Regions from separate parts of the Streptomyces sp. KL116D genome, predicted to be linked through region 1. Evidence: riboswitches for the same ligand, from Rfam matches in the RefSeq annotation. Region 1 holds a riboswitch; the other holds the start of a gene.

Region 1 (4,910 bases):
GGGCGGCTGGAGCGTGGGCGCGGTGGCGCTCGTCGCGGACTGGCTGGCCCGCACCCGGCCGGCCGGGACCCGGATCGTGGCGGTCTTCCCCGACGGTCCGCAGCGGTACTTCGACACGGTGTTCAACGACGAGTACTGCGCGCGGCACGGACTGCTGGAGGGCCCGGTGCCGGACGCGCCGCGCGCGGTGACCGTGCCGGGGGAGCCGGTGGCCGCCTGGGCGTTCCGCCGGTGCGCCGCCCGGGTGGGGGTCAGCTCCTGATGCTCCTGCTGAAAGCGCCCCGACTCGTCGACCGGACACGGCAGTTCGAGCCCGCGGTCCGGCTGCTCTACGTCAACCAGTTCACCATCAACCTCGGCTTCTACATGCTGATGCCGTACCTCGCGGCCCACCTCTCCGGCGAACTCGCCCTCGCCACCTGGTCGGTGGGGCTTGTCCTCGGTGTGCGGAACCTGTCGCAGCAGGGCATGTTCCTGGTCGGCGGCGCGCTGGCGGACCGGCTCGGGTTCAAGCCGATGATCGTCGCCGGGTGCGCGCTGCGGACCGCCGGGTTCGGCGCGCTCGCCTTCGCGGACACCCTGCCGGTGCTCGTCGGGGCGTCCGTCGCGACCGGGCTCGCGGGGGCGCTGTTCAATCCGGCGGTCCGGGCGTACGTCGCGGCGGAGGCCGGCGAGGAGCGCAGGATCGAGGCGTTCGCCCTGTTCAACGTCTACTACCAGGCGGGCATCCTGCTCGGGCCGCTCGTCGGGCTGGCGCTGACCGGGGTGGACTTCCGGCTGACGTGCGCGGTGTCGGCGGCGCTGTTCGCGGTGCTCTCCGTGGTGCAGACGCTGCGGCTGCCGGTGCGGCGGCGCACCGGCACCGACCGGGAGAGCGGGCAGTGGCGGACGGTCCTGGGCAACGGCTCCTTCTGGCTGTTCTCGCTCGCGATGACCGCCTCGTACGTCCTGTCCTTCCAGGTCTACCTCGCGCTGCCGCTCGCCGTGGAGCGGCTCGTCGGCGGCGGTACGGCGGGGCGGGCGGCGACGAGTGCGCTGTTCGTCGTGTCGGGGCTCGTCGCGCTCGCCGGGCAGCTGCGGATCACCGACTTGTGCCGCAGGACGTGGCGGCGCGAGCAGTGCCTGGTCGCCGGGCTCGGGCTGATGGGCGCCGCGTTCCTGGTGCCCGCGGCCGGGGGCGCCGGGTGGACCGGGGTGGCCGGGCTGCTGGTGTGCGCGGCGGGTCTTGCGGCGGCCACGGCGGTGCTCTACCCGTTCGAGATGGACACGGTCGTCTCCCTCGCGGGCGGGCGGTGGGTCGCCACGCACTACGGGCTCTACAACACGGTGTGCGGGGTGGGGATCACCGTGGGGAACCTGGGCGCGGGCCTCCTCCTCGACGCCGGCCGGGGGGTGCCCGCGGTGCCGTGGCTCGTGCTGGCCGGCGTCGGGGCAGCCGGGGCCCTGGGGCTGCGCGGGCTCGGGCGGTCCGGGCGGCTCGCCTCACCGGGGCCGCGGACCGTCTCGCCGTAGGAGCGGGCGTTCTCGGCTCGGTGCGGGTTCGCTGTGGCCGGCCGCGCGGTTTCCCGCGCCCCTGAGCGGCACCATCCCCCGGTAACCCGTACGGAGCAGCCCTGGTCGCCGCCCGCGCCCGGTCCGGGAACCCTTGGTGAGACGCCGGGAACCCGGGCGCGGACAGGAGACGAGCGGTGGGGCAGCGGCGCGGAGGAAGGCACCGGTATACGGCGGACACCGTCGGCGTCCGTGCCTTCCTGCGACTGCTGCCCGTGCTGCTCATCCTGGGCGGGGCCCTGTACGAGTACCTCACGCCGTCCGGCTTCGCCGGGTCCCCGCTGTTCAGCGCGGCGCCGCTGGTGGCCGCCCCGTTCTTCTCGCTGGGCAGCACGATCCTGGCCGGGGTCGGGTCGATCGCCGCGATCGTCGCGGTCCACCTCAGATACACGAACGTCTTCCACCCCGACGTCATCACCGAGATGGTCACGGTGGCGACGGTGTGCGTGCTGGCCTGTTTCATCAACCGGATCGTGCGCCGCGGCGACGAACAGCTCGCCTCGGCGCGGCAGATCGCGGAGGCGGCGCAGTTCGCCGTGCTGCCCGAGCCGGCCGGGCGGATCGGCGGGCTCGCCATCGCGGCGCGCTACGAGGCGGCGCAGGCCGGCGCGTTCATCGGCGGGGACCTGTACGCGGTGCAGGACACCCCGCACGGCGTCCGGCTGGTGGTCGGCGACGTCCGTGGCAAGGGCATGGGCGCGGTCGCCGCCGTGGCCGTCGTCATCGGCGCGTTCCGGGAGGCCGCCGAGCAGGAGGGCAGCCTGGAGGCGGTCGCCCAGCGGCTGGAGCGGGCCCTGGCCAGGGAGGGCACCAGACGCCGCGGCGTCGACGACTACGAGGGCTTCACCACGGCCGTGCTCGCCGAGCTCCCGCACGGCCTCGACCTGGTCCGGGTGCTCAACCGCGGGCACCCCGACCCGATCCTGCTGCACGACGACGGGACCGTGCGGGTGCTCGGCCCCGACGAGGCGGCGCTGCCGCTCGGCATGAGCGAGCTCGGCAGCTGGCCGGACCGGGCCACGGAGGCGGAGTTCCCGCCGGCCGCCACCCTGCTCCTCTACACCGACGGACTCTCCGAGGCGCGCGACGAGCAGGGCGTCTTCTACGATCCGGCGGCCCGGCTCACCGGCCGCATCTTCCCCGGACCCGACGCACTGCTTTCGGCCCTCGTCGACGAGGTGCGGGAGCACACCGGAGGGGGCGCGACGGACGACATGGCGCTCCTCGCCGTTCGACGCCCTTGATCATTGTCACGAGGTGTGACCGAACGACCTCCCTGCGCATAACAATTGATACACCGTCAGAAAAAGGTGAAGCTCCGGTGCGGACGAACGGGCGGCCAACTCGCCCGATTCCGCCCGGTCGTGCCCCGTTAAGTCCAGGCCAAAGACGTGAACGATCAGTGGGAACGGCTTGGAAATACTGTCGGCTGTCTATTAACGTTCGATAACGCAGCGCGGTCGTCCCAGCCGTCACAAGAGTCGGCTCCGCGCGCACGCGCTTAATCCCGCAAGGGAGCCGGGGAACCACCAACTTGGGGTGAATCGGACATCGCTGATGCTCGCGATGTCGGTAGGAGACCTTCCTGCTCCGAACCCGTCAGCTAACCCGGTAGGCGAGAAGGAAGGAAAGGAGCGCGCCCCAGTGGCGTCCAACCGGCCTGCCCCCGAGTTCTCCTACCCGCCGAATGACGACGAGTTCGGCACCGCCCAGGAGACTTGGGAGGAGTGGAACCCCACCGAGGAATCCGTCCGCCCCGTCCGCGGCAAGCACCGCGTGGCCCGGCAGCGTGGCGGCCTCGCGCGCAGTTCCACGGTTCTCGGCGTCGGCGTGATCGCCGCCGTCGGCGCGGGCGGCATCGCCACCGCGCAGGGCGGCAAGCCCGCCGTCCACATCTCCATGCCCGACCTCTCGGCCGTCAAGGACTCGCTGCCCGAGGCCAAGTCGCTGCCCGGCGTGGGCGCGCTGATATCCGACGACTCCGGCTCCGACGACGCCCAGGCCCCGTCCACCGCCCCGCTCACCACGGTGGGCAACGGGCAGGAGGACGCCGGCGAGGCCCTGCGGGCCCGCATCCTGGCGCAGGCCGAGACCCAGCAGGACGCCGCCGACGCCGCCGCGCAGCAGGCGGCCGAGGAGGCCGCGGCGAAGAAGGCCGCCGAGGAGGCCGCCGCCAAGAAGGAGGCGGCCGACGCCAAGGCCGCCGCCGAGAAGAAGAAGGCGGAGGAGGCGGCCAAGCGGAAGGCCGAGGCCGAGCGCCTCGCCAAGCTGGCCAAGAGCTTCAAGCTCCCCGTCGCCTCGTACACGCTCACCGGCACCTTCGGCCAGCCCGGTTCCATGTGGTCCTCCGGCTACCACACGGGCCTCGACTTCGCGGCCTCCACCGGTACGCCGATCTACGCCATCCACTCCGGCACGGTCACGGAGGCCGGCTGGGCCGGCTCGTACGGCTATCGCACGGTCCTCACCCTCGACGACGGCACCGAGCTGTGGTTCTGCCACCAGTCCTCGATGAACGTCAGCGTCGGCCAGAAGGTCACCACCGGCGACGTCATCGGCCGCGTGGGCGCCACCGGCAACGTCACCGGAGCCCACCTCCACCTGGAGGTCCACCCCGGCGGCCAGGCCACCGGCGTCGACCCGGCCGCGTGGCTGCGCGGCAAGGGCCTCACCCTCTGAGTCCTGCCCGCTTCCGGGTGTCTCCTCGAACCCCGGCGGTCCTGGCGGCAACCCCCCGACGCCAGGGCTGCCGGTTCTGCCTGCCCTGAACGCCGTGTTCCGCAGAGGTGTTGAATCGGGGCATGACGTCCTCCGCTTCTTCCTCTGCTTCCTCTTCTTCCTCCGCACTCCGCAAGCTGGGCTCCTCCGACCTGGAGGTCTTCCCGCTCGCGCTGGGCGGCAACGTCTTCGGCTGGACCGCCGACGAGGCCACGTCCTTCGCGGTGCTCGACGCCTACGTCGCCGGTGGCGGCAACTTCATCGACACCGCCGACTCGTACTCCGCGTGGGTCGAGGGCAACCACGGCGGCGAGTCCGAGACCATCATCGGCAAGTGGGTCAAGGCCCGGGGCAACCGCGACGACGTCGTCATCGCCACCAAGGTCGCCCGCCACCCCGACTTCCGGGGCCTGCGCGGCGCCACCATCAAGGCCGCGGCCGACGCCTCCCTGAAGCGCCTGGGCACCGACCACATCGACCTGTACTACACGCACTTCGACGACGACGAGACGATCCCCGTCGAGGAGATCATCGGCGCCCTCGACGAGCTGGTGCGGGCGGGCAAGGTGCGGCACATCGCCGCGTCGAACATCTCGCCGGAGCGGCTCCAGGAGTCCCTCGACCTCTCCGACCGCGAGGGC
Region 2 (4,910 bases), on a different contig from region 1:
CAGCGGGACGTGGTGAAGAACGAGCGCCGCCAGCGCTACGACAACGTCCCGTACGGCACGGCGTTCGAGAAGCTGACCGCCCTGATGTACCCCGAGGGCCACCCGTACCACCACACGCCCATCGGCTCCATGGACGACCTGGACGCGGCCACTCTTGAGGACGCGCGGAACTTCTTCCGCACCTACTACGCGCCCAACAACGCCGTGCTGTCGATCGTCGGCGACATCGACCCGCAGGAGACCCTCGCCTGGGTCGAGAAGTACTTCGGGTCCATCCCCGGCCACGACGGCAAGCCCGCCCCGCGCGACGGCGCCCTGCCCGACGTGATCGGCGGGCAGCTCCGCGAGGTCGTCGAGGAGGAGGTGCCGGCCCGCGCCCTGATGGCCGCCTACCGGCTCCCGGGGGACGGCACGCGCGCGTGCGACGCCGCCGACCTCGCCCTGACCGTGCTGGGCGGCGGCGAGTCGTCGCGGCTCTACAACCGGCTGGTGCGCCGTGACCGCACCGCTGTCGCCGCCGGGTTCGGCCTGCTGCGGCTCGCCGGGGCGCCCTCCCTGGGCTGGCTGGACGTGAAGACCTCCGGTGACGTCGAGGTGCCGGTCATCGAGGCGGCCGTCGACGAGGAGCTCGCCCGGTTCGCCGAGGAGGGCCCGACGGCCGAGGAAATGGAGCGCGCGCAGGCCCAGTTGGAGCGCGAGTGGCTGGACCGGCTGGGCACGGTCGCGGGCCGCGCCGACGAACTGTGCCGGTTCGCCGTCCTGTTCGGCGACCCGCAGCTCGCCCTGACCGCCGTACGGCGCGTCCTCGAGGTGACCGCCGAGGAGGTCCAGGAGATCGCCAAGGCCCGCCTGCGCCCCGACAACCGCGCGGTCCTCGTGTACGAGCCCACGGCCCCGGCCGAGACCGACACCGAGACCGACGCCGATACCGCCGAGAACGCTGAGGAGGCGGGCCGGTGACCGAGCAGCTCGCGATCATGGACTTCCACCCGCAGCCGCAGGCGGGCGCGCCCAAGCCGTGGGCGTTCCCCGCCCCGCAGCGCGGCACGCTCGACAACGGCCTGACGGTGCTGCACTGCCACCGCCCCGGCCAGCAGGTCGTCGCGGTCGAGATCAACCTCGACGCGCCGCTGGACGCGGAGCCGAAGGGCCTCGACGGCGTCTCCACGATCATGGCGCGTGCCTTCAACGAGGGCACCGACAAGCACTCCGCCGAGGAGTTCGCGGCGGAGCTGGAGCGCTGCGGCGCCACGATGGACGCGCACGCCGACCACCCCGGCGTCCGCGTCTCCCTCGAGGTGCCGGTCTCCCGGCTGCCCAAGGCGCTCGCCCTGCTGGCCGACGCCCTGCGGGCGCCCGCCTTCGCCGACAGCGAGATCGAGCGTCTCGTCCGCAACCGGCTGGACGAGATCCCGCACGAGAGCGCCAACCCGGCCCGCCGCGCCGCCAAGGAGCTCTCCCGGCAGCTCTTCCCGGCCGGCGCGCGCATGTCGCGCCCGCGCCAGGGCACCGAGGAGACCGTCACCGCCATCGACGCGGCGGCCGTGCGCGCCTTCTACGAGAAGCACGTGCGCCCCGCCACCGCGACGGCGGTCGTCGTGGGGGACCTGACGGGCGTGGACCTCGCCGCACTGCTCGCGGACACCCTCGGCGCCTGGACGGGTGACACGGCCGAGCCGCGCCCCGTGCCGCCGGTCACCGCCGACGACACCGGCCGCGTCGTGATCGTGGACCGCCCGGGAGCCGTGCAGACGCAGCTGCTCATCGGCCGCATCGGACCCGACCGGCACGACCGCGTGTGGGCCGCGCAGATCCTCGGCACGTACTGCCTGGGCGGCACCCTCACCTCCCGCCTGGACCGGGTCCTGCGCGAGGAGAAGGGCTACACCTACGGGGTGCGCTCCTTCGCCCAGGTGCTGCGTTCGGCGCCCGACGGCACGGGCGCGTCGATGCTCGCCATCAGCGGCTCCGTGGACACCCCGAACACGGGACCGGCGCTCGACGACCTCTGGCAGGTGCTGCGCACCCTGGCGGCCGAAGGCCTCACGGACGCCGAACGGGACACGGCGGTGCAGAACTTGGTGGGCGTGGCCCCGCTGAAGTTCGAGACCGCCGCGGCCGTCGCGGGCACGCTCGCCGACCAGGTCGAGCAGCACCTGCCGGACGACTTCCAGGCGCAGCTGTACCGCCAACTGGCGGCCACGGGCACCGTGGAGGCCACCGCGGCGGTCGTGAGCGCCTTCCCGGCCGACCGCCTGGTGACGATCCTGGTGGGCGACGCCGCGGCGATCGAGGAGCCCGTCAAGGCCCTCGGCATCGGCGAGGTGACCGTGGTCACCGGCTGACCCGTGCCGCCCTGCTGAACACCCTGCTGAACCCGGAGCCCCGGAGGCCATACAGGTCTCCGGGGCTCCGTGGTGTCCCTCACGTCCCTTCTTGTCCGCCCTCGGATCGAACAAGGGTCACGTATGTCCGAATTGGGGCGGAGGTTGCCTGTCTGCTCTGTGGCATGCACTACAAAAGCCGGGATCCGTTTGTCGATCGAAAGATGTCCCGCTTAGCGTCGGTCCGGCTGTCCGCCAGACACACGTCGCGCCCGCGACACCGGACAGTCATCGCCGAGTCCCCCGTGGCGCGAGCCAGGGGAGCCGGGGACCCACCGCAGTCCCTGGGGTGAATCGGACGCTCTTTCCGGCCGTGAGGCGGGGGAGGGGGCCCGTAGGAGACCTTCCTGCTCCGAACCCGTCAGCTAACCCGGTAGGCGAGAGGGAAGGAAAGGACCAGCCCCTTCATGGCGTTCACCCGTGCCACCGGGAAGCACCGTCGTCCGAGCCGTCTCACGCGAACCACCGCGCACGTCGCGGGTGTCGCGGCGCTCACCACGACCGGTGTCATCGGAGGCCTCGCCGCCCCCGCTCTCGCCGCCGACAACGCGGCCGCCGAGCAGAACGGCCTCACCCAGGCGATAGCCATCGGCGACTCGCTGGCCGACCAGATCGACGCGCAGGCCGTCGCGCAGAAGAAGGCCGCCGACGCGGCCGCGGCCAAGGCGGAGGCCGAGAAGAAGGCCGAGGCCGAGGCCAAGAAGAAGGCCGAGGAGGCCAAGCGCGAGGCCGAGGCGAAGGCCAAGAAGGAGCGCGAGGCCAAGGAGCGCGCCGCCCGTGAGGCCGAGCGCAAGCGCCTGAACACCTACGTGGCGCCCATCTCCGGCTCGTACGTCTCCACCGCCTACAAGGCGAGCAGCGGCCTGTGGTCCTCCGGCAGCCACACCGGCATCGACTTCCACGCGGCGAGCGGCACCTCGGTGCACGCCGTCGGCATGGGCACCGTCGTCGAGGCCGGCTGGGGCGGCGCGTACGGCAACAACATCGTGATCAAGATGAACGACGGCACGTACACCCAGTACGGTCACCTGTCCTCCATCGGCGTCTCCGTGGGTCAGTCCGTCACCCCGGGCCAGCAGATCGGCCTCTCCGGCGCCACGGGCAACGTCACGGGCCCGCACCTCCACTTCGAGGCCCGCACCGGCCCCGACTACGGCTCGGACATCGACCCGGTCGCGTACCTGCGCTCGCACGGCGTGGGCGTCTGACGCACCGGCGACAGCATCATCCGAAAGCCCCGGCTCACCGAGCCGGGGCTTTCGCGTGCGCGGACCTCGCCTGGCCAAAAAATATCCCTGGATTCCGGCCCGCCGTCGGAAATTCGGGAACGGTGGAATAGAGTCGATGGGCAGGCGCGCTGACCGGGTGTTCATCGCGTTCGCACGGGCGTCAATCGACCGCGTTTCGCGGGGATTAAGGCGGAGGTCGGGTCATGCGCATTCCCGCGCACTCGGTATGCACGGCCATCCGCGACGACATCGTCGCGGGTGTCTACGAGCGCGGCGGCAGGCTCACCGAGGAACAGCTCGCGCGCCGCTACGGAGTCTCGCGCGTGCCGGTCCGCGAGGCGCTGCGCACCCTGGAGGCGGAGGGGTTCGTCGTCACGCGCAGGCACGCGGGCGCGTGCGTGGCCGAGCCGACCGAGCGGGAGGCCGCCGACCTCCTGGAGATCCGCATGCTGCTGGAACCGCTGGGCGCCGCCCGGGCCGCGCAGCGCCGCACCGACGCCCACCTCAAGGTCCTGCGCGGCCTGGTCAGACTGGGTCAGGAGCGGTCCAGGGGCGGTCAGAGCGAGGATCTGCGCTCGCTGGGCGGCTGGTTCCACGAGACGCTCGCCCAGGCCTCGGGCAGCCCCGGACTGATCGCCCTGCTCACCCAGCTGCGGCACAAGATCGCGTGGATGTACGCCGTGGAGAGCCCGGCCCAGCCGGCCGAGTCCTGGGCCGAGCACGGCGCGATCGTGGACGCGGTGGCCCGCGGCGACGCCGAGCGGGCCCGCTCCCTGACCGCGCTGCACACCGAACGGGCGACCGCGGCCCACCGGCTGCGGGTCCCCCGCGCGGGCGAGCGCGTGAGGACTTCGCAACATGCCGTAAACACGGCGGGCCTTCAGCATTAACAGGGGAGCCGTATACAAAGGGATACGGTATTCGCCGCACGACCGCGGAGTGATTTCCGCTGCCCATTCCGAGAATGGGTCCGGATATTCGAGTTCTCGGTGCGATTGCTTTGTGTTGTCGTGCGGACCGGGTGAATTCCGCGCCCGGGTGCGCGAACCGAAAAGCGGAAACGACAGAGCCGCGCGTCCCCGAAGGGAATCGCGCGGCTCTGCCGACCGATGGGGTCAGACGGTCTCGGGGAGCTCCTCGAGACCCTCGGCGACCAGCTTCGCCAGACGGTCGAGGGCGGCGTCCGCGCCCTCGGCGTCGGAGGCCAGGACGATCTCCTCGCCACCCTGGGCGCCCAGGCCGAGCACCGCGAGCATGGAGGCGGCGTTGACGGGGTTGCCGTCGGCCTTGGCGATCG

What was found. Region 1 has a riboswitch for cyclic di-AMP ahead of RBJ77_RS45455 (M23 family metallopeptidase). Riboswitches for the same ligand answer to the same signal wherever they lie in the genome.
Region 2: linked by a shared signal. The riboswitch ahead of RBJ77_RS13830 (M23 family metallopeptidase) and the one ahead of RBJ77_RS45455 (M23 family metallopeptidase) in region 1 are both predicted to bind cyclic di-AMP.

Annotation. Positions count from the first base shown of each region.
Region 1 covers NZ_JASERH010000122.1:22,037-26,946, reverse strand. Annotated here, with positions in the region: gene RBJ77_RS45470 (PLP-dependent cysteine synthase family protein) at 1-262, shown strand, start outside; gene RBJ77_RS45465 (MFS transporter) at 262-1,512, shown strand; gene RBJ77_RS45460 (PP2C family protein-serine/threonine phosphatase) at 1,689-2,795, shown strand; cyclic di-AMP (ydaO/yuaA leader) riboswitch at 3,040-3,184, shown strand; gene RBJ77_RS45455 (M23 family metallopeptidase) at 3,196-4,230, shown strand; gene RBJ77_RS45450 (aldo/keto reductase) at 4,353-4,910, shown strand, end outside.
Region 2 covers NZ_JASERH010000035.1:137,734-142,643, forward strand. Annotated here, with positions in the region: gene RBJ77_RS13820 (M16 family metallopeptidase) at 1-960, shown strand, start outside; gene RBJ77_RS13825 (M16 family metallopeptidase) at 978-2,345, shown strand; cyclic di-AMP (ydaO/yuaA leader) riboswitch at 2,607-2,779, shown strand; gene RBJ77_RS13830 (M23 family metallopeptidase) at 2,792-3,592, shown strand; gene RBJ77_RS13835 (GntR family transcriptional regulator) at 3,817-4,503, shown strand; gene RBJ77_RS13840 (HPr family phosphocarrier protein) at 4,729-4,910, opposite strand, start outside.